Regions from separate parts of the Sporolactobacillus terrae genome, predicted to be linked through region 1. Evidence: predicted binding sites of a transcription regulator. Region 1 holds the regulator's gene; the other holds the start of a gene.

Region 1 (11,550 bases):
ACGTTCTACGCAATGGTTGTCCATCAAATGCATGAAAAAGCAAAAGAAACTGTGCAAATTCTATCGCGTAATAATGGATTCTTCTTCAGGTGTCATTTTTTCAACAAGACAAATGGCTTCTGCCGCGATTCCTTCGCCTCTGCCGGTGAAGCCCAGCTTCTCTGTTGTCGTCGCTTTGACGTTAATCTGATCCTCCGAAAGGTTCAAAACGCGTGCAATCACTTGGCACATCTCGCCAATATAAGGGGCCAGCTTCGGTTTCTGGACAATGACCACGCTGTCAACGTTGCTGATCACAAAACCCTTGGCGCGCACGATACCGGCGACTTCAGCGAGCAGCTGCTTGGAGTCTGCATCTTTATAAGCTTCATCAGTATCCGGAAAATGCTTGCCTATATCGCCTTCTGCAACGGAACCGAGCAGCGCATCGCTGATCGCATGAAGCAGAACATCGGCATCCGAATGACCGACGAGTCCCCGTTCGTAGGGGATCGTGACACCGCCGATAATCAAATCGCGATTCTCTGCGAATTGGTGAACATCAAAACCATGACCAATTCTCATCGGTTATTTCTCCTCTCTCTCCATGAACAGCTGCGCGATCAGCAGGTCTTCCGGGGTTGTCAGCTTGATATTGCGATAACTTCCTTCAACCACAGCAACCGGCATCCCGAGCCGTTCAACTAATGACGCGTCATCCGTGCCCATAAAATGTACGGCAGCACTCTGTTGATGTGCTTCTCGGATCACGGATAATCGAAAAGCCTGCGGGGTTTGTGCCGCCCACAAGCTTTTTCTTTCTAATGTTTTCTCAACTTTTAATTGAGCCGCCTGCTTTATCGTATCCTTGACAGGAACTGCAAGCAACGCAGCACCATATTCCTGGGCTGATTCAACCGCTTTGGCAATGCACGCATGCGTGATGAACGGACGTGCACCGTCATGAATCAGAACAATCATCTTCGGGTCTTGAGGCAGTCGCTCAAGCCCTGAATAAACACTTTCCTGACGTTCTTTTCCACCTTCTGCAAAAGCTCTTACTTTTGCCAAATGATAGTGCTGGACTAATGTGCGGAATTGATCCGCTTCATCAGCGCGTGTAACGAGAACAATACCGGAACACATAGGATCCGTCTCAAAAACACGCAGCGTCCGCACAATTACCGGTGTCCCTGCTAAATCGAGCAGCACTTTATTTGTGCCGGCACCCATTCGCCTTCCTTGACCTGCGGCGAGAACAACCACTTGATAGTCCAATCTGATACGGCCTCCGAATTGAAGGCAATCCACTACCTCAGAGTGCCTTCTCAAGCAATTTAGGCTTGGCAAAGATCATTCGGCCAGCAGATGTTTGCAAAACACTGGTAATGATGACGTCAATCGTCTTGCCTATATACCTATGTCCTTCTTCTACCACAATCATTGTCCCATCGTCAAGGTAGCCAACCCCTTGATTCTGCTCTTTTCCATCCTTGATTACTTGCACGCGCAGTTCCTCACCTGGAAGAACAACCGGTTTCACTGCATTTGCCAGATCATTGATGTTAAGTACCGGCACTTTCTGAAATTCACAAACTTTGTTCAGATTAAAATCATTTGTCACCACAATCCCGTCGATTTCTTTAGCCAAACGAACAAGCTTGCTGTCCACTTCGGTAATGTCGTCATAATCGCCTTCATAAAGATCAACGTGAATTGAATGATCTTTTTGAATTTTATTCAGAATGTCCAGGCCGCGTCGGCCGCGGTTTCGTTTCAACACATCCGATGAATCAGCAATGTGCTGCAACTCCTCCAGAACAAAATGCGGGATAACCATTGTCCCTTCAAGGAAACGCGTTTGGCAGATATCGGCAATCCGCCCATCAATAATGACACTGGTATCAAAAATTTTGTAAGGAATGTAGTCGGTAGCTTGCGTATTTTCTGCACGCAAATCTTTCTTCTTATCTTTTGTTTTGGACGGCAGCCGGAAAAGGCTGATCAGCTCGTCACGCTTTTTAAAGCCAACTTGAAAGAAAAAGTAACCGAGAAAAATATAGATAAAGATTCCCAGTATCGTACCGATCCCTCCAGGCAGACTCGACAGCGGCAACTGAATTAAGAATGCAATCACTAAGCCTAATCCAAGTCCCAATGTACCGAATAAAACATCGGTCACCGGTGCCTTGATGATCCGATCTTCAAAGGCTTTAATCAGATGTACCAATGAGTCCACAAACAAAAAGGATAAAAATGCCATGATCACCCCGCCAACCACCATACCGGCAAAAGGCGAGCTGATCCATCTCGGCGTGCCGCTTCCTAAATTTAATAGAAAAATGATTTTCGGTAGATAGACAAAGCCAAGTGTACCGCCAATTAATACAAAGAATAGTTGAATTACCCGTTTTATCATTTCCATTCACCTCCCCAACACATTATAGACAAATTACAAAAATCAAAACTTGCTGTTTTTCAAGATGTTCACTTTTTTTCATGCCGCACCTCTTGCTTCTTCTTTTCATCGCACAGATGTTTAAAAATCAGATGGAAAAAAATCAGGCTCTGGAGCGGCTTCGCGTTCGGTCCCCAAGGCTAATTTAATCGCCTGAGCAAGAGAGTCGACACCGATCACGGAAACGCCATCCGGTATGGACCAACCGCCAAGATTCTTAGACGGGACAAAAATACGCGAGAAACCAAGCTTAGACGCTTCGTTGATCCGTTGGTCAATACGCGAGACGCGCCGTACCTCGCCGGTCAAACCGACTTCGCCGACAAATGCATCGGTTACTTTCGTCGGACGGTTGTTAAAACTGGAAGCAATACTTATAGCAACAGCAAGATCCACTGCCGGTTCGTCAAGTTTCACGCCGCCGGCCACATTGATGTATGCGTCTTGATTTTGCAGCAGCAAACCCACCCGTTTCTCCAGCACGGCCATTAGCAGGGCAATGCGGTGATTGTCGAGACCTGCCGCCATACGGCGTGGATTGCCGAAGCTTGTCGGTGTGACTAGTGCTTGGACTTCAACCAAAAGAGGACGTGTTCCCTCCATTGAGGCTGTGACTGCCGAGCCCGCCGCCCCTTTTGCTCGTTCTTGCAGAAAGATTTCCGAAGGATTGGCGACCTCAACAAGCCCACCTTCCTTCATTTCGAATACTCCCATTTCATTCGTTGAACCAAAGCGGTTTTTAACCGCCCTAAGAATACGAAAGGTGTGATGGCGTTCTCCTTCAAAATATAATACAGTGTCCACCATGTGCTCAAGTGTCCTTGGTCCTGCCAAAGCGCCATTCTTGGTCACATGCCCGACAATGAAAACAGCGATGCCTTGCTGCTTGGCGAGTCTAAGCAGATATGCGGTGCACTCCTTGACTTGGGAAATACTTCCTGGTGCGGACGAAAGTTGCGAATTATAGATCGTCTGAATCGAATCAATGATCATAATTTCCGGATTTACCTGTTCGATTTGACGCTCAATCTGACCGATATCGGTTTCAGCAAGTACATAAAGTGCTTCAGAAGAGACTCCGAGTCGTGTTGCCCGCATTTTTGTCTGTCGAACGGATTCCTCACCGGAAATATAAAGGACGCGGTGCCCGCCACGTGCCAGTTGGTCGGAGGTTTGCAGCAGCAGGGTCGACTTCCCGATCCCAGGATCACCGCCGACGAGCGTCAGCGAAGCAGGAACAACGCCTCCGCCGAGGACACGATTCAGTTCAGTCATCCCCGTCTTAATGCGAGGTTCTTCTTCCAGAACGACCTCAGTCAATCGGAAAGGCATGCTTACCGTTCCGCTGCCTTGCCTCAACCCAGGCGCAGCCGGTCTGATGATTTCCTCAACCAATGTGTTCCATTGCTGACAGCCGGGACATCGGCCCATCCATTTTGGACTCTCGTAGCCACACTCTTGGCAAATAAAAACGGTTTTGTTTTTTGCCATCGGATCACTTACCTTTCTCTGTTCTGAAACTGAAAAAACTTCTCAAAATAAGCAAAGAAGCCAAGGCTTTATCAAAACTTTGGCTTCTTTAACATCATAACGAAACGTTGTTTTGGCGGACACTCAGGATTTCAGTACGGCTTCTTCCTTTTTCTGATTCACCGAGTATTCTCCATCTTGATAATCGATGACAACGTTCGTCCCTTTCTTAATATTGCCCTTCAACAACTCTTCAGACAATTTGTCTTCGACCTTGCGCTGCAATGCCCGGCGCAGCGGGCGCGCCCCGTATTCAGGATCGTAGCCCTCTTCAACAATCTGTCGTTTTGCCGCATCCGTCAGATCAATTTGTATGCCTTGATTTGACAGTCGATTTCTCAACTGATCGGCAAGTAAAGTGACAATCTCCATCAGTTCTTCCTTCTTCAGTTCATGGAAGACAATAATTTCATCAATTCGGTTCAAGAATTCCGGACGGAACGCACGTTTCAGTTCGCCCATAACCCGTTCTTTCATTTCTTTGTACTCATGACCTTCTTCATCCACTGAGAAGCCCACATACTTATTCTTTTTTAATTGGCTTGCGCCAACATTTGAGGTCATAATAATTGCCGTGTTGCGAAAATCGACTGTCCGGCCCTTTGAATCCGTTAAACGTCCGTCATCAAGCACTTGAAGCAAAATATTGAATACATCCGGATGTGCTTTTTCGATTTCGTCAAACAAGATCACCGAATAAGGCTTTTGACGTACCTTTTCTGTAAGTTGTCCGCCTTCATCATGACCAACATAACCTGGCGGCGATCCAACGAGCCGTGATGTTGTATGCTTCTCCATGTACTCGGACATATCGATACGTATGATCGACTCCTCGTCACCAAACAGCGTTTCAGCAACCGCACGCGCAAGCTCCGTCTTGCCGACACCGGTTGGTCCGAGGAAAATAAAGGAGCCGATCGGCCGTTTCGGATCTTTCAATCCAGCCCTCGCCCGGCGAATCGCATGAGAAATCGCATTGATCGCTTCATTTTGTCCGATGACGCGCTCATGTAGAATGGATTCCATGTTCAGCAGCCGTTCGCTCTCTTTTTGCTCCATTTTGACAACCGGAACACCGGTCCAGTTCGACACAACAAGTGCTACGTCGTCAGGAAGGACTTGCGTATTTTCTTTGCCCTGCTTTTCTTTCCATTCTTTTTTGCAGCGATCAACCTGTTCTTTCAGCTTCTGTTCCTGATCGCGAAGTGAGGCTGCTTTTTCAAATTCCTGGCTTTGCACCGCGGAGTCTTTTTCTTTTTTAACCGACTCAAGATGCTGTTCCAGTTCCTTTAGGTTCGGCGGAGCCGTGTAGGAACGCAACCGAACTTTTGATGCTGCCTCATCAATCAAATCAATCGCTTTATCCGGCAAGAAACGATCCGAGATGTAGCGGTCGGACAAGCGAACCGCCTCTTTGATCGCTTCATCTGTAATCTTTACGCGGTGATGTGCTTCATAGCGATCGCGCAGCCCTTTCAAAATCTGAATGGATTGGTCCTTTGTCGGTTCCTTGACCTTGATCGGCTGGAAACGTCTTTCCAAAGCCGCGTCTTTTTCGATGTACTTTCGGTATTCATCAAGTGTCGTGGCACCGATGCACTGCAGCTCGCCGCGAGAGAGTGACGGTTTCAAAATGTTCGAAGCATCGATCGCTCCTTCCGCACCGCCTGCGCCGATCAGCGTATGCAGTTCATCAATAAACAGAATGACATTGCCGGCTTGACGAATTTCGTCCATTACCTTTTTTAAGCGGTCTTCAAACTCGCCGCGATATTTTGTTCCGGCGACAACTGTTCCCATATCTAAAGTCATGACCCTTTTTTCCCTTAGGATTTCCGGGACTTCATTGTTTACAATTTCTTGTGCCAGCCCTTCAGCTACTGCTGTTTTACCAACACCAGGTTCACCAATCAGAACAGGGTTGTTCTTCGTACGGCGGCTGAGGACTTCAATCACACGCTCAATTTCTTTGCTTCGTCCGATAACCGGATCAAGAGAGCCGTCACTGGCCATTGCGGTCAAGTCACGTGCCAAACTGTCCAGCGTCGGCGTGCTCGCATGCGAGGCATTTCGTCCCTGGGCACTGCCTGAGTTCGCTTCATGGCTGCCGAGAAGCTGCAGAACTTGTTGGCGTGCTTTATTTAAACTGACCCCAAGATTATTCAAGACTCGGGCAGCAACTCCCTCGCCCTCGCGGATCAGCCCGAGCAGAATATGCTCCGTTCCCACGTATGAATGCCCGATTTTTCTTGCCTCATCCATCGAAAGTTCAATAACGCGCTTTGCACGCGGTGTGTAGTGCGGGGTCTGTACCTCATCCGTGCCTCTGCCGATTAATGCTTCGACTTCCTTCTGGATTTTTTCAGGATCCAGATTCAAAGCAAGCAGCGCTTTGGCAGCGATACCGTCGCCCTCACGTACGAGGCCGAGCAGAATATGTTCTGTTCCAATATTATTATGCCCAAGACGCATCGCCTCTTCCTGTGAAAGCGCGAGTACTTTTTGAGCGCGTTCTGTAAATCGTCCAAACATCATAACGGTGGCCTCCTTTAGTTGCTGTTTCTTGTCACTGGCCTTAGTCAATCAATACGGTTTCAAAAAACCTTTACCTGTACACTATTCATTAAAAGGTCATTTTGATCTTTCTCCACCTGTTTTTTCGGAATGAAACAGCTAATGAACACTCACAAGACGCCGGTATCTAATACTATTCGGCAGCAGGACTACCAAATCCTCTTTGCACTGAAAAAAGATGCCAACGCTGAGCAATGGACAGCTCACTGTGCGGGTCTGCTGCTCATTCCTAATTTAGTATATTATTATAGCCAAACAAAAAGGTATTTACCAAGATGAGGCCTCCAAGTATTCTGCAACGCTGAGACAGAAGCTCATCTGCTGTATGTGAGTGAGCGAAGCATTGCCTTCATAAGATTCGCTCGCAGCTCATCCCTTAGAGGGATATCTATGTTAATCGCTGTATGATTCATAACCGTCATCATCAATCGTGCTTCGCGGTCGCTGAGCACATCTTCCTCAAGCAGATGCATGACAATCGATTCCGCCATACTTTGTGTTAACCGATAGCCGATGAGGCCAATCATTTCATCAATCAGTTCTGCGTCGGTAACCGGGCGCACCTTGACGACTTGAATATAGCCACCGCCGCCGCGCTTGCTTTCGACAACATAACCGCGCTCAATGGAAAAACGCGTCTTCAAAACATAGTTGATCTGTGAAGGGACACATTGAAACTTTTCCGCCAATTCACTTCGCTTCAACTTGATGATATCATTCGAATCGAGAATTTCTTTAATATACTTCTCAATAATATCAGAGATATTTCTCACCGTAGCACCCTCCCTGACTTTGACTAACTTTGACTATAACTTTATTATGTATGATTTTCAGGAAATAATCAACTGAACAAGCGATTTATTACGTCTAAACACCACAGTTTTGAAAAATACTCAACCACTCATCAGATGCTTATTTTCTCATCGTAAAAACCCATTTACAGGTACAAGCAGATCGATAAAGCAAAATCATAAACTTTCTTTTTATCTGTAAAAAAGCAGCGTTCCTCAGTAAAAAACAGGAACGCTGCTTCAGCTGTTTCAATCAGCCGATTGGCTAACAATTAATTTAAGTGGAGCCTAGGGGGATCGAACCCCTGACCTCCTGCGTGCAAAGCAGGCGCTCTCCCAGCTGAGCTAAGGCCCCATTTATGAAATACACAATAAATTGAGTCGTTACCGACCTACAAAAATAATGAGAATAACCTGTCCATTATTTTTGCAAAAAATCGGGAAGACAGGATTTGAACCTGCGACCCCCACGTCCCGAACGTGGTGCTCTACCAAGCTGAGCCACTTCCCGATAAATCAATGCGCCCTAGAGAAGTCGAATCCCTAACCTTCTGATCCGTAGTCAGACGCTCTATCCAATTGAGCTAAGGGCGCAAATAACTGAAATGGTGCCGAGAGCCGGACTCGAACCGGCACGGTAGTCACCTACCGCAGGATTTTAAGTCCTGTGCGTCTGCCAATTTCGCCATCCCGGCATAGATAAAATGGAGCGGAAGACGGGATTCAAACCCGCGACCCCCACCATGGCAAGGTGATGTTCTATCACTGAACTACTTCCGCATAATAATAAACAGATGGTGAGCCACGAAGGATTTGAACCTTCGACCCTCTGATTAAAAGTCAGATGCTCTACCCCTGAGCTAGTGGCTCATTCACAGTGCCGGTCAGAGGACTTGAACCCCCAACCTACTGATTACGATTCAGTTGCTCTACCAATTGAGCTAGACCGGCATAAAAATGGAGGATATAGGGCTCGAACCTATGACCCTCTGCTTGTAAGGCAGATGCTCTCCCAGCTGAGCTAATCCTCCGCAATGCCTGGCAGTGACCTACTCTCACAGGGGGACAGCCCCCAATTACCATCGGCACAGAAGAGCTTAACGACCGTGTTCGGGATGGGAACGGGTGTGACCTCTTCGCTATAACCGCCAGACTTAAACCGGCTCTCACGAGCCTTCAAAACCGGTAACGAAAACTTCAAAGTCATTCATCCAATTGTTTGTTTTGGGTTAAGTCCTCGACCGATTAGTATCTGTCCGCTTCACACGTCACCGTGCTTCCACTCCAGACCTATCAACCTCATCATCTCTAAGGGGTCTTACTGATTAAAATCATGGGAAATCTCATCTTGAAGGGGGCTTCATGCTTAGATGCTTTCAGCACTTATCCCGTCCACACATAGCTACCCAGCGTATGCTCCTGGCGGAACAACTGGTACACCAGCGGTGTGTCCATCCCGGTCCTCTCGTACTAAGGACAGCTCTTCTCAAATTTCCTACGCCCGCGACGGATAGGGACCGAACTGTCTCACGACGTTCTGAACCCAGCTCGCGTACCGCTTTAATGGGCGAACAGCCCAACCCTTGGGACCTACTTCAGCCCCAGGATGCGATGAGCCGACATCGAGGTGCCAAACCTCCCCGTCGATGTGAACTCTTGGGGGAGATAAGCCTGTTATCCCCAGGGTAGCTTTTATCCGTTGAGCGATGGCCCTTCCATGCGGTGCCACCGGATCACTAAGCCCGACTTTCGTCCCTGCTCGACTTGTAGGTCTCGCAGTCAAGCTCCCTTGTGCCTTTACACTCTGCGAATGATTTCCAACCATTCTGAGGGAACCTTTGGGCGCCTCCGTTACCTTTTAGGAGGCGACCGCCCCAGTCAAACTGCCCGCCTGACACTGTCTCCGAACCGGATCACGGTTCAGGGTTAGAATGTCGATATCGTCAGGGCAGTATCCCACCGATGCCTCCACCGAACCTAGCGGTCCGGCTTCCAAGGCTCCTGCCTATCCTGTACAAACGATACCCACATCCAATATCAAGCTGCAGTAAAGCTCCATGGGGTCTTTCCGTCCTGTCGCGGGTAACCTGCATCTTCACAGGTACTATAATTTCACCGGGTCTCTCGTTGAGACAGTATCCAAATCGTTACACCTTTCGTGCGGGTCGGAACTTACCCGACAAGGAATTTCGCTACCTTAGGACCGTTATAGTTACGGCCGCCGTTTACTGGGGCTTCAATTCAAAGCTTCTCCCCGAAGGGATAACCTCTCCTTTTAACCTTCCAGCACCGGGCAGGTGTCAGCCCCTATACATCACCTTACGGTTTAGCAGAAACCTGTGTTTTTGGTAAACAGTCGCTTGGATCTTTTCACTGCGGCTCTCCGGACCCGAAGGTCCTTCGAGCACCCCTTCTCCCTAAGTTACGGGGTGATTTTGCCGAGTTCCTTAACGAGAGTTCTCCCGAGCGTCTTAGAATTCTCTTCTTGCCCACCTGTGTCGGTTTGGGTACGGGCACCGTTTCACTCGCTAGAGGCTTTTCTTGGCAGTGTAGGATCAGGCGCTTCGGTACTTAAGTTCCCTCCTCATCACCGCTTGGCCACAAGCAGCGGGATTTGCCTCGCTGCAAGCCTCACGGCTTGAACGCACGCTTCCATCCGTGCGCTCGCCTTACCTTCCTGCGTCCCCCCATCACTCAAACGTGAAACGCTGGTACAGGAATATCAACCTGTTGTCCATCGCCTACGCCTTTCGGCCTCGGCTTAGGCCCCGACTAACCCTGAGCGGACGAACCTTCCTCAGGAACCCTTAGGCTTTCGACGGAGAAGATTCTCACTTCTCTTTTCGTTACTCATACCGGCATTCTCACTTCCAAACGCTCCAACATGCCTCACGGCACATCTTCAATGCCCTTGGAACGCTCCCCTACCATGACCTGACGGTCATCCGCGACTTCGGTGCTGTGCTTAGCCCCGTTACATTTTCGGCGCGACGCCACTCGACCAGTGAGCTATTACGCACTCTTTAAATGGTGGCTGCTTCTGAGCCAACATCCTGGTTGTCTGGGCAACGTCACATCCTTTCCCACTTAGCACAAACTTAGGGACCTTAGTCGGCGGTCTGGGCTGTTTCCCTTTCGACGACGGATCTTATCACTCGCCGTCTGACTCCCGGACGTAAGGGCTTGGCATTCGGAGTTTGACTGAACTCGGTAATCCTGTGGGGACCCCTTATTCAATCAGTGCTCTACCTCCAAGTCTCACTCATCCGAGGCTAGCCCTAAAGCTATTTCGGGGAGAACCAGCTATCTCCGTGTTCGATTGGCATTTCACCCCTACCCACACCTCATCCCCGCATTTTTCAACATGCGTGGGTTCGGGCCTCCATTCAGTGTTACCTGAACTTCACCCTGGACATGGGTAGATCACACGGTTTCGGGTCGACAACCCTAAACTCATTCGCCCTATTCAGACTCGCTTTCGCTGCGGCTCCGCCTCTTCAGCTTAACCTTGCTTAGAATCGTCACTCGCCGGTCCATTCTACAAAAGGTACGCTGTCACCCCCGAAGGGGGCTCCAACTACTTGTAAGCACACGGTTTCAGGATCTCTTTCACTCCCCTTCCGGGGTGCTTTTCACCTTTCCCTCACGGTACTGGTTCACTATCGGTCACTGGGGAGTATTTAGCCTTGGGAGACGGTCCTCCCGGATTCCGACGGGGTTTCTCGTGTCCCGCCGTACTCAGGATCCACTCCGGAGTGTACGTTCCGTCGGCTACAGGGCGTTTGCCTTCTCTGGCCGACCCTTCCAGGTCGTTCGCCTGAAACGTACATTTGTAACTCCATGCGGAGTGTCCTACAACCCCAAAGGGCAAGCCCTTTGGTTTGGGCTGTTTCCCTTTCGCTCGCCACTACTCAGGAAATCGCATTTGCTTTCTCTTCCTCCGGGTACTGAGATGTTTCAGTTCCCCGGGTCTGCCTTACTCTGCCTATGGATTCAGCAGAGCATGCTATCCGTTCAGGATAGCGGGTTCCCCCATTCGGAAATCTTCGGATCAAAGCTTACTTACAGCTCCCCGAAGCGTATCGGCGTTCGTTCCGTCCTTCATCGGCTCCCAGTGCCAAGGCATCCACCGTGCGCTCTTTATAACTTAACCACTTGACGGAATGATGAGCGGTGAATCTCTTTGTCGGCTTGTGTCCGATTCTCGGGCACGATACC
Region 2 (11,550 bases), 1.2 Mb from region 1:
TGCAACCGGTACAAAAGTTGACCCTTCGGTTGGAAAGCCTTATGAGACGCAAGCAAAAAAAATGCTGGATTATTCGGACAAAGTCATCTATGGTGATCTTCTCCGTTTCTATACACCGAAGGGCTTCGTTGCTCCAGATGTATCGAAGATCAATTACAATACGGATCAAAAAATCCAGCCGGATACGAATGATGCAGGTATTGATGCCAAGAACAATGATTCTGAAGATAAATAAATCGAAAAATCACGACCAACCCTCGAAGCTTAAGCCAAGCTTCGGGGGTTTTCCGTTACAATCGAAAAGCAACAGCATTCTATCAATAGTTGCATAATAGACTAAAACTTGTCTATGATAGTTATAGAAAGTGAGGTTATCGGTTTGCAGACAATCAAACGCTTGCTTGTTATGAGCGATATGCACGGTCAAATCGATGCATTCAACGCACTGCTTGAGAAAGTTGATTATTCAATGGAGGAGGATCTTCTCTTCTTGCTGGGCGACTATGTCGACCGTGGAACGAATCCAAAAGCGGTGATTAAAAAGGCTCGAGCGCTGGAAAAGCAAGGAGCAATTGCGCTAAAAGGCAATCATGAAAGTATGATGGAAAAAGCCTTGATCGGTAGAAATCTACAGGCTGTATCCCATTGGGCGGTTAACGGCGGTGCTCAGACGTTGGCAAGTTACGGCATAACGATCGGTAGCGTTTACCGAGGCATTCAAGAAGGAACGCTAACGCTGCCGGATGAGCTTCAATCGGACTTGGATTGGATTCAACAGTTGAATATATACGCTGAGACCGAGCACTATTTCTTTGTCCATGCAGGAGTAGATCCCGAGAAACCAATCAGTGAAACATCTGAGGACACGTTTTTATGGATTCGTGAACTCTTCTTTAAAGGCTACCATGGTGACAAAACAATCATCTTTGGACATACTCCGACCGTGAATTTACATGAATCACATGATTCATATGATGTTTACTTTGGCAAGAATAATATTATCGGTATTGATGGTGGTTGCGTCTTCGGCGGACAGCTCAACTGTCTGACACTTCCGGCGAAAACAACGGAGCATGTCGGATAATTAGGATGGGGCACCCAATCAAATGCATCTTCTTGTACATAAAAAGCTCTTCGCGCAGATTACATCTGTGCGAAGAGCTTTTTAAATGGCTAAGATTTGAACTCAACTGTACGGTTCATTGTCCTTATTCAACAGATTGGAAGCCGTCTGTTTCACTTTATCAACACTGCAGTCAACCCATTCTTTTACGGAAAGATCTTTACGGACTTCCGCGCCTGATTTTGGTGCAAAAAGCAAAGCAATCGATGCCCCGATTGCACCGCCGATCATTCCGCCAACCAACATTTCCTTGATACTTGCCCCGCTGCATGAACATTTTTCTTTGTTACTCATTGAAAACGTCCTCCTTGTCGCCGAACATAGATTCAAATCTCTTAAATTGTTTCAACTAATAGAAGTATACCACTCAGCAGTGGTTATCGCTCCTTTTTCGATACAATTTTGTGCGATTCGTGTAGAATTTATGCACGAGGCTTGCATTTAAAATTGAATCAGTGTGTATTTTTTCTTGCCGCGACGAACAATAATGTACGTGTTGTCGACTCGATCCTCTTCGGTCAGGACATCCTGCAGGTCGGTTCGACGTACTCCGTTGATATAAATCGCACCGTTTGTAATATCCTCACGTGCCTGACGTTTTGATGACGTAACCCCTGCTTCCACCAGCAAGTCGAGAAGTTTGACCGGCTCATTACGCGGTGCTTGATACGTTGGTACATCCTTAAATCCTTGCTTAATTTCCGCCCCGCTGAGCTGTGCCACCTTCCCGCTGAATAAAGCCTGTGAAATATGCTCTGCTTGCTTCAATGCTTCTTCACCATGAACCAGGATCGTCATTTCGCGTGCAAGTGTCTTTTGCGCTTTACGTTCCTCTGGATGCTCTGCAACTTCTTTTGCGAGGGTTTCGATTTCATCCTTAGTAAGGAAGGTAAAGTATTTTAAAAAGTTAACGACATCATCGTCCGAAGCGTTAATCCAGAATTGATACCATTCGTAAGGCGTTGTTCGTTCAGGATCAAGCCAAATCGCTCCACCCATCGACTTTCCAAATTTCGTGCCGTCGCTCTTTGTAATCAGCGGGAAGGTCATTGCAAACGCATGTTCCTCATGTCCGCGTTTGCGAATCAATTCCAATCCAGCGGTAATATTTCCCCACTGATCGCTGCCGCCGATCTGCATGCGACAGCCCTTCTTCTCATAAAGATTCAGGTAATCAAATGATTGAAGCAGCATGTAGGAAAACTCGGTAAATGAAATGCCGGATTCAAGTCTCGTTTGCACGGAGTCTTTGGAGAGCATGTAGTTAAGTGTAAAATATTTGCCGACATCACGTAGAAATTCAATGGTTGAAAGCTCATTTAACCACTCGGCATTATTCGCGAAGGTTGCGTTACCTTCATTAAAGTGGAGAAAATGATCCAGCTGTTTCTTTAGGCTGTCTGCATAAGATTGCACGACCTCTTTTGTATTTAGCTGTCGCTCCGTTGAACGCCCGCTTGGGTCGCCGATCATCCCCGTTCCGCCGCCTACCAGTGCAATTGGATGATGTCCCGCCTTCTGCAGACGCATCATAATGACAATAACCAGCAAATTTCCTGCATGCAGACTATTGGCGGTCGGATCAAACCCGCAGTAAAAAGTCATTGGCTTTTTCAGCGCTTCACGCAGTGCTTCTTCATCTGAAACTTGGTTGATCAAACCCCTGTATTTTAAATCATCAATGATATCCATAAAGGAAACACCCTTTCATCAATAGTTTGACTGGAAATCCCTGTTTTAAACAGGAAAAATAAAAAGCACTCCTAAAAATAAGGAGTGCTGATCGCACGGTACCATCCTCGATGACTGTTCATCTATCAAACAATCACTTAATTGACTCATAACGGTTGTGGCCGTCTTCCACTACTCGATCGTATCGTTCGCAGAAGAAACTCTGGGAGGTAATTCACCGTCGGGGACTGCTAGGCTTGCACCAACCGCCTGCTCTCTGCACAAGTCCTTTCGACCGGTTACTGATTCCCTTCATCGTTTATTGCTCTATTGTGTATTTCATTTTGCCACGTTTCACTACTTCTGTCAAACAAATGAAAGAAGAGGCTAACAATGCACTGATATGTAAGAAAATCGTGTGACACTTGGTTCACACGATTTTCCGTTCAAACGTTATCATTCAGCTGTAACGTTAATCTTACCTTCTACTTCGTCAACCGTCATTTTCTTTGCTTCACCGTGGTCGAGAAGCAGGTCGGAAATCTGATCCTCAACCTTTTCCTCTAAGACACGGCGCAAAGGTCGTGCACCAAATTCAGGACTAAAGCCTAAATCTGCAAGTTTCTTCTTAGCAGCGTCAGTAACTTCAAGTGTGATGCCTTGTTCTAAGGCGGCTTTGCGGATGTCGCTCAGCATCAAATCAACGATCTCGAGCAGATCATCTCTCTTCAGCGCGTTGAATTTGATAATTCCATCCAGACGGTTTAAAAATTCCGGTTGGAAATAATCTTCGAGCTGCTTAATCAAGTCTTCACGATCACTCGATGCGCCGAAACCAACGGATGCGGATCTATTCTTAATTCCTGCATTGCTGGTCATGATAATAACCGTATCTTTGAAACTTACTGTTCTGCCTTGACTGTCGGTTAAGCGACCATCATCCAAGATCTGTAGGAAGATGTGCATCACATCAGGATGCGCTTTTTCAATCTCATCGAGCAGAATAATGCTGTACGGTTTGCGGCGAATTTTTTCGGTGAGTTGACCTGCTTCGTCATGGCCGACATAGCCCGGAGGTGCACCGATCAAACGCGATACCGAATGTTTCTCCATGTACTCGCTCATATCAATACGGATCATCGCATCGCGTTCACCGAACATTTCTTCAGCAAGTGTCTTCGCCAATTCGGTTTTTCCGACGCCCGTTGGTCCGACGAACAGGAAGGATCCGATTGGCCGTGTCGATTTGCGGAATCCGGTCCGGTTACGGCGAATCGCCCGAGAGACTTTCTCGACGGCCTCTTTCTGACCGATTACTTTTGCATTCAGCTGTTCCGCCAAGTTACGCATCTTGTTTTGCTCATCAGCCTGCAATTTGCGCACCGGTATCCCAGTGCGTTGTTCAACAATCTGCTGAATTAATTCAACATCAACGACTGAGCCGTTACCAGTAACCGGCAATTCTGCGCCGTTGGCCTTGATCTTTTCTAATTGTTCCAGTTGTTTTTTGTACGCATGCTCCTGGTCACGCAGGCGGGCAGCTGTCTCGAATTGTTCCTGCTTTGTCGCATCCTCTTTTGCCTTGACGATTTCAGCAATTTTCGTCTTAACACTCTCAGTGTCTACAGGCGTCAGATTCAAGTTGACCTTCGATCCGGACTCATCCATCAGATCAATTGCTTTATCCGGAAGGAAGCGATCTTGAATATATCTTGCAGATAATGTGACACATGCCTTTATCGCATCATCGGTATAGTGTACATGATGATAGTTCTCATATTTCGATTGAATACCTTTCAGGATTTGAATGGCTTGTTCCTGAGTCGGTTCATTAACCACGATCGGTTGGAAACGCCGTTCAAGTGCTGCGTCTTTTTCAATTTTACGGTATTCATTTAACGTGGTTGCACCAATAATTTGCAGTTCGCCACGCGCAAGGGCCGGTTTCAAAATATTCCCGGCATCCATTGAGCTTCCCTCAGCAGAACCGGTGCCGACGAGAAGGTGAACTTCATCAATGAATACAATACAATTTTTTCGCTTTTCCAGTTCTGCCATCAATTGTTTCATCCGCTGTTCAAATTGGCCTCTTATACCTGTCCCTGCCACTAAGGACGACACGTCAATAAGGTAAATTTCCTTATTAGCCAGTTTTGCCGGAACCTTTCCTTCGACGATTTTCAAAGCGAGTCCTTCAGCAATTGCCGTTTTGCCGACACCAGGTTCACCAATCAATACCGGATTGTTTTTATTTCTTCGGTTCAACGTTTCGATCACGAGTTGAACTTCACGTTCTCGGCCAATAACCGGATCAATCTTTCCTTGTCGGGCCGCTTCCGTCAAATTTCTACCGATTTGATCAAGAAGTCCGTTACGACCGCCGGATCTGCCGCCTGGATGTTGATTATTGCCGTGCAATCCATCAAAATTCATTCCATTTTCTTGGGCTTTATTTTCACCGGACGCCATGGACGGCTGAATTAAACTGCGAAACAAATCATCGAATGGGGAAGCTCCGCCTTGAAAAAATGACGGCATACCGAAATTATTTTTCATTTTCGCATAGCACTCCTCACAAAGATGGAGATGTCTTTGTTGGCCATTAATCATCACATTCATTTCAATCACTGCTTGGTTTAACTTGCATTCATCGCATAGCATGAGATCAAACCTCCTTCAGTTTGATTAGCGGCCAAACACTTTTTTGATTTGACCTTATTTGACCTTATGCCTCTATTATAGTCTGACCTTATTTGACTTTCAAGTATAAAGTAAAAAAAACCTTTATAAAGTGTTTGCTTCATAAAGGTTTTCATTCATCACGATTTTCATGCATCTATTCATTTCTAATAAATGGTTTATTTCACAATAAGTACCGGACAGCTTGCCAATTGCAGCACTTTATTGCTGACACTTCCAAGCATGACCTGTCCAAATGCACCCATGCCTCGATGCCCCATTACAATCATGTTTTTCTTTGTATCACTCGCATAGTCGCATATTTCCTGTGCAGCAATTCCATAAAGGTGCTTTTTGCGTAAAGTTACTGATTTTGGTGCAACAGCTTTCGCGATAATATCATCAAGCATCTGATTGCCTTCACGTTCTTCCACTTCTTTAACATCTGCGTCCAGCGAAGGACCAACCATCGAATAAAATGGAAAATAGACTGGAGACGGGCTCACATAGAGCAGCGTAATCTCGGCCTCTTTCTTTCCTGAAGCGATGGCCAACGCTTCGTCAACTGCCCGCATTGCGGGATCCGAACCATCAACAGGAACCAGAATCTTATACATTCTCATCGCCAACCTTCCCATGCTTCTTTATCATCTCTCTCTATTTATCATATACCACAAACACGAAAAATGTAAGCGCATTTTCCATTAAAAAGCTTTCAATAATGACAATTTTTTCACATTATCAAACAGCGGATAAAATGAGCAGCAGAATAAATGATAATAGGGCATTTCAACCGTCCGTTTTGGACGTTGAAACACCCTACACTTACTTATGCTTTGTTCCTACATCAACCTAAACAGTCTGCACGATAAAGTTGCTTCAGAACTGCATGCTGTCGTTGTACGAGACCCTTATAAACAAATCACATTTTTGATCGATTTCCTTACCAATCCGCATTCATTTAAAAACACGTTTAACAACCTTTTCCGCGGAATGACCACTTTCCAACAAACAGAACTTTTGATAAAATTCATCGAAATGGTCCGATACCGCAAATCCAGATTCAGCGATTTTCTTAACGGCCTGAATCAATTCGTCTGTCGTCAACACAAGAGGTCCCGGCGCCTTCTTTTCAAAATCAAAATAGAAACCACGCAGATGATCGCGATAGTCTTCAATATCGTAAGTGAAAAAGAGCATCGGCCGTTTCAAATTTGCGTAATCAAAGAATACCGATGAATAATCGGTAATGAGCAGATCCGAAATCAAATAGAGCTCGCGGATATCTTCGTGATGCGAGAAATCATAAGCAAAGCCTTTGAATTCAGACAAGTCCAGATGATCGGCTATCAAATAATGCATGCGCATGATCAGTACATAGTCTTCGCCAAGCGACTCCCGCATACGCTGCAAGTCAAGAGCAAGTTCAAAACGATAACGCCCTTTACCGTAAAATTGATTATCCCTCCAAGTCGGCGCGTAGAGAATAACTTTTTTATCCTTTGGCAAACCAATACGATCCTTAATCGCATCGATAGTCCCTTTATCGTTACTTTGATAGAGAAAATCATTTCTTGGATAACCCGATTCAATCATTTCGTTCTCAAAACCGAATGCACGAGCAAAGATTTCCGATGAATAGGCATTCGGGGAAATCAGATAATTCCAGCGGGCCGTCTCTGCAAGAAAATCACGTTTGTACTTTTCTGTATTTATCCCCGGCATATGTACTTCTTCCATATCCAAAGCCAGTCGTTTGAGCGGCGTGCCATGCCAGGTCTGCAGATAGATCGTATCTTTTGGTTTCGACATCCAAAGAGGCAAACGCACATTGGTTACCCAATAATTTGCTCGCGTCATAAGCATGAGCCATTTTAGCGAGAATCGTTTAACATAAGGAAGCTGATACTGTTCAAACAGATCGATGTAATTCGCGTTTGCGATCCAGACCAACTGGTATTCCGGACAATGATCCCGCATGTATTCATAAATAGCCCTCGGATTGCAGCTGTATTGTCGACCGAAGAAACTCTCGAACATGACCAGATTCTTTTTTTGGGGGAGGTGAGAGAGCGTTTGGAACAGTCGATGATAAACAGCAATAAACGCTTTGCTTTTTCGAATTCGGCCGACGCTCCGACGTACTTTTCTTTTCACAGCATCACGTATCATGTAAGGAGCAATTTGGAATACAAGGCTGTGATTACGATTGCGTTTCACAATTAAACTCTTTTTAAGTCCATTCAACTTTATAATATGCCGCCCGGTAATTACTTTGCGACGCGCGAGAATACGAACCGGGTGTTCAGTAAACAGCATACCGTTTTTTTTATGCGTAAGCTCCATGCGGAAGTAAAGCGAAGTCGGTGCTTCCACATCAGCAAATTGCGTTGCAATCGGCTTTAGATCAAGGACGATCGAAAAACCGGCCCAATCATAATTTCTTCCAAGTGATTTTGCCTCTTCAGTCAAATCAGGACGTTCAACATTTTCAGCACGCCATTCAGCGATAATTTTTTCATCTGCATCAACAAGCAATATTTTTTTTTGAATGTCCGGCCGTGAAAGCACATCGGAAAAAGGAAAGACAACATGTCCTTCCAAAGTAAGCATGAAGTTTCTACTAATTGCAACACGATCGATACGCGACATGACATGAACCTCATCAACACGTAGCGACAGGCGTTTACGATTCGTGTAATAGGGAATCAGCATTTGATCGTTCTCTTCATTATAAATGCTGAAAACATCTAAAGATTGCCTTTGACCTGCTGCCCGTAAACGAATGTCTAATGCAACCGTCTCATCCGGAGCTGATTCATGAACATTTGCTGCCGCATCAGCATCGACTTCATCCAGTTCAGCATATACCTGCTCTAAGAGCGATTGATCGATAGAGACTCGAATAAAGAAATCCCAATAGTCCCTTTCGAAAAGCGATTGCTGTATGGGTTCCAATGCCAAAACAGCTTGAGCAGACCAATAATCATTTTCATCCCTTTCCACAGAACGAATAGGGGCGCTGAAGGACTCATCGCCAAAACGATCACAGAGACGTACCTCCATGCGTTTTATGTACTTCTCATTAGCCATTGGGTCGAAGCGAATCGTGAGCGTCCACTCATTCGGACTGGCACCAAAATGCGTAATCATCGGCTTCATCATCTTTTTAATTTGTTTTTCAGCTTGCTCACTGATCATTTCCCCTGTTCCTCCTGGTTGTTGTAGAATCTATAGTCTTTTGCTTCCGATGTCTCTCCAGTCATGGAAGAACCCATAAACCGTTTCCCCTATCCCTATTTGCTTCATTTTTGCATGCTGTTGTTTATTTGCTTAAACAATCGAAAAGATAATCAACGACAAGCCTACTTGACTGCCCCTTTGAATACTGATTCCAGTATGCTGAGAATTGTGCCGTTTTTTGTGCATCAAAGCGCTGTTTCTTGATCATTTGAACTAATTCTTGCGTTGATGATGCGATTGGTCCCGGAACCATCTCTGTATAGTTTTCCCTCAATCCTCTGCTTTTTTCATAGTGATGCAAATCATAAGGGAAAAAAATCATCGGGCGCTTTAACAGCGCAAATTCAAAAGGGATTGATGAATAATCCGTGATAAGCAGGTCCGTAACAAGCAACAACTCATTAACATCCTCCCACTTCGATCCGTCAATAATAAATGGATCACGAAAAATATTGCGATCAACTTCCTTTTGCTCCAAAGGATGCAGACGCAGAATCAACACATAGTCGCTTGCCAACTCCTTTTTCATGACCGCCAGATTTAAAGCGAGTTGATGCATCGGAGGATCACGAAATGTTGGTGCGTATAAAAGAAGTTTTTTTCCGCTGCTTAGCCAATGCAAAGATTTTTCAGCTTGTTTTTCCCGGTTTAAGTCAAAAAAAAGATCGGTCCGTGGAATACCCAAGTGAATAAAATGGGACTCGTCTAAACCGAATGATTGCTTGAAAATTTCTTGCATCGCATCGGAACCAACCACAATCTTATCGAAATGCCGATATACGTTTAAAAAGCGCTTTCGAGCTCTCGCTGTTCTCAATGCAACAGAATGGTCTTCCAGACCAAAGGTTTTAAAAGCCCCGCATGCGTGCCAAAGTTGGATGCAGACGACGGTCTTTTTAAATGCCGCAGCGGCAAGAAAACCGAAGTAGTTATCAATGACAATGACTTTTGCAGTTGCCAAATGATATGCCGAGCGTACCATAGCACCCACGCGCATTGTTTCAATCGGGACGACCCTTTCCCCTGTTTCAGCAAAATGGTCGCATGCGGCTTTTCCACGGCAAAGAAAGACCACCTCTGTTTTTTCTTCTCTTCTCGTCAACTCATCATAAACAAATTGACTATTATCTGTATAGGAGCAGACAAAAACCACTTTTTTCTTTAATGGAAAAAATTTACATACATTAAAAAGTACCTTAAAAAGAAAAAGGTACCCGTCGATCAGTAATTCCTTACTCATTGTTGATCGTAAACAAATCATGTTTAATCTTTGTCGTTGATATGCCCACCGTACGCGGTAAATAAACGACTTCACAGTAATCCTTCAGAAAGTCAAACTTTCCTTTCCAGTCATCACCCATTACAAAAACATCAACATCATTATGCTGGACATCCGAAATCTTTTGATTCCAATCCTTTTCCGGAATGACCTCGTCAACATAACGAATCGCCTCAAGAATTAATTTACGGTTCTCATAGCTATGATAGGCTTCTTTATGCTTTATTGCGTTAAATTCATCCGTGGACAGGCCAACAATCAAATAATCGCCTAATTTCTTAGCACGTCTCAGTAAATTTATATGCCCGTAATGCAGCAAATCAAAAGTTCCATACGTTAATACTTTTCTCATTTTTCATACGCTCTCCTTAATACCATCGTGTACAAAATCATGATCAACGGCATGTATTAAACCGCTAAAAAGCATTCTGACCCGCAGAAACAAGGCACTTCTGCTGCAACTTTTTTCATACACATACGAATACATGCATTCTACATTTTGCGCTGCTAAATGTCAATGTGCCTGCGGCATCAAGATTTGAATACCCATCGTTTACTTAAAATAAAATTAACACTGAGTCCGATCAGCGTGCTGATGACTTTATTCAAGTACAAGGGCAAAAACAGCATGCTATGCATTGCTGCTAAGGTAATCCCTAATACAGCCGCATTTAACACTACAAATTTTATTGCTCTGACTCGCGAATGCATTGATTCGGCAAAGGTTACCTTTGAATTCCATAGATAGCTGTTCAGCATTCCGGCTCCATACGAAACGATTTGCGCGATCACATAGTCGATCAATACAAAATGCGTCAGTAAGTAAAAAACAATAAAGTCCACCGCTGTATTGCTTACCCCGACGAAACCAAACAGAATCGCCTGCTTTAGCCAGCGCCAGTTCGAATGATTCGTACGCATTTCATCCCGCTTGTACTGTTCCGATTTACTGCCCACAATCGCCGCATTCCCTTGTCATCAAGTTATTTGTTCTTGTTCCATGTCGTGATTTCTATAGTATACCTCGGACGCTTTTTTGTTTCCGTAAAAATTTTTCCAATGTATTCGCCAATAACGCCAATGGCAATTAATTGCATACCGCCAATCAGCCATATCGACAGAATCAGAGACGTCCATCCGCTGATCGTGTGGCCAAGCAGCCAGTTGATCAATGCGTAAGCAGCGATTCCTGTGCCGATCAATACAAAGAAGAATCCGATATTCATGACTAATTGAATTGGAACAATACTGAAAGAAGTGATCCCGTCAGCGGCAAAAGCGAGCATTTTTTTCAGTGGATATTTCGATGTTCCCGCATACCTTTTGCGGCGATCATAATAAACCTTGGCTGATTTAAAGCCAAGCAGCGGAATGATCCCGCGAATAAAAACGTTCTCTTCCTGATAGCGTTTAAACGCCTGCACGGCTCTTCTGCTGAGCAATCGGAAATCCGCATGATTTGGAACCAGCTTTACGCCCATCTTGGCCATTAGTTTATAAAAGACTAAAGCCGAGTTTCTTTTGAAAAAACTGTCTTGATCACGGCTTTTTCTTA

What was found. The regulator CtsR, encoded in region 1, represses protease genes until heat stress. The targets are predictions, from matches to a motif close to ATGGTCAATAAAGGTCAAACA.
Region 2: a site for CtsR is predicted at 5,501-5,521, ahead of K7399_RS03325 (ATP-dependent Clp protease ATP-binding subunit). Genes of this name have one in related genera too.

What each region holds. Positions count from the first base shown of each region.
Region 1 covers NZ_CP082837.1:2,886,074-2,897,623, reverse strand. The annotation lists gene ispF (2-C-methyl-D-erythritol 2,4-cyclodiphosphate synthase) at 61-564, opposite strand; gene ispD (2-C-methyl-D-erythritol 4-phosphate cytidylyltransferase) at 568-1,257, opposite strand; gene K7399_RS13800 (PIN/TRAM domain-containing protein) at 1,295-2,398, opposite strand; gene radA (DNA repair protein RadA) at 2,519-3,928, opposite strand; gene clpC (ATP-dependent protease ATP-binding subunit ClpC) at 4,052-6,502, opposite strand; gene K7399_RS13785 (CtsR family transcriptional regulator) at 6,856-7,314, opposite strand; tRNA gene K7399_RS13780 (tRNA-Ala) at 7,615-7,687, opposite strand; tRNA gene K7399_RS13775 (tRNA-Pro) at 7,770-7,843, opposite strand; tRNA gene K7399_RS13770 (tRNA-Arg) at 7,853-7,926, opposite strand; tRNA gene K7399_RS13765 (tRNA-Leu) at 7,939-8,027, opposite strand; tRNA gene K7399_RS13760 (tRNA-Gly) at 8,038-8,112, opposite strand; tRNA gene K7399_RS13755 (tRNA-Lys) at 8,128-8,202, opposite strand; tRNA gene K7399_RS13750 (tRNA-Thr) at 8,211-8,283, opposite strand; tRNA gene K7399_RS13745 (tRNA-Val) at 8,291-8,363, opposite strand; rRNA gene rrf (5S ribosomal RNA) at 8,369-8,485, opposite strand; rRNA gene K7399_RS13735 (23S ribosomal RNA) at 8,558-11,485, opposite strand.
Region 2 covers NZ_CP082837.1:732,384-743,933, reverse strand. The annotation lists gene ltaS (lipoteichoic acid synthase) at 1-235, shown strand, start outside; gene K7399_RS03340 (metallophosphoesterase family protein) at 389-1,084, shown strand; gene K7399_RS03335 (YtxH domain-containing protein) at 1,187-1,417, opposite strand; gene tyrS (tyrosine--tRNA ligase) at 1,565-2,815, opposite strand; T-box leader at 2,893-3,119, opposite strand; gene K7399_RS03325 (ATP-dependent Clp protease ATP-binding subunit) at 3,251-5,455, opposite strand; gene K7399_RS03320 (universal stress protein) at 5,653-6,096, opposite strand; gene K7399_RS16205 (CDP-glycerol glycerophosphotransferase family protein) at 6,431-8,674, opposite strand; gene K7399_RS03310 (CDP-glycerol glycerophosphotransferase family protein) at 8,799-9,956, opposite strand; gene tagD (glycerol-3-phosphate cytidylyltransferase) at 9,949-10,347, opposite strand; gene K7399_RS03300 (GtrA family protein) at 10,527-10,952, opposite strand; gene K7399_RS03295 (glycosyltransferase family 2 protein) at 10,979-11,550, opposite strand, start outside.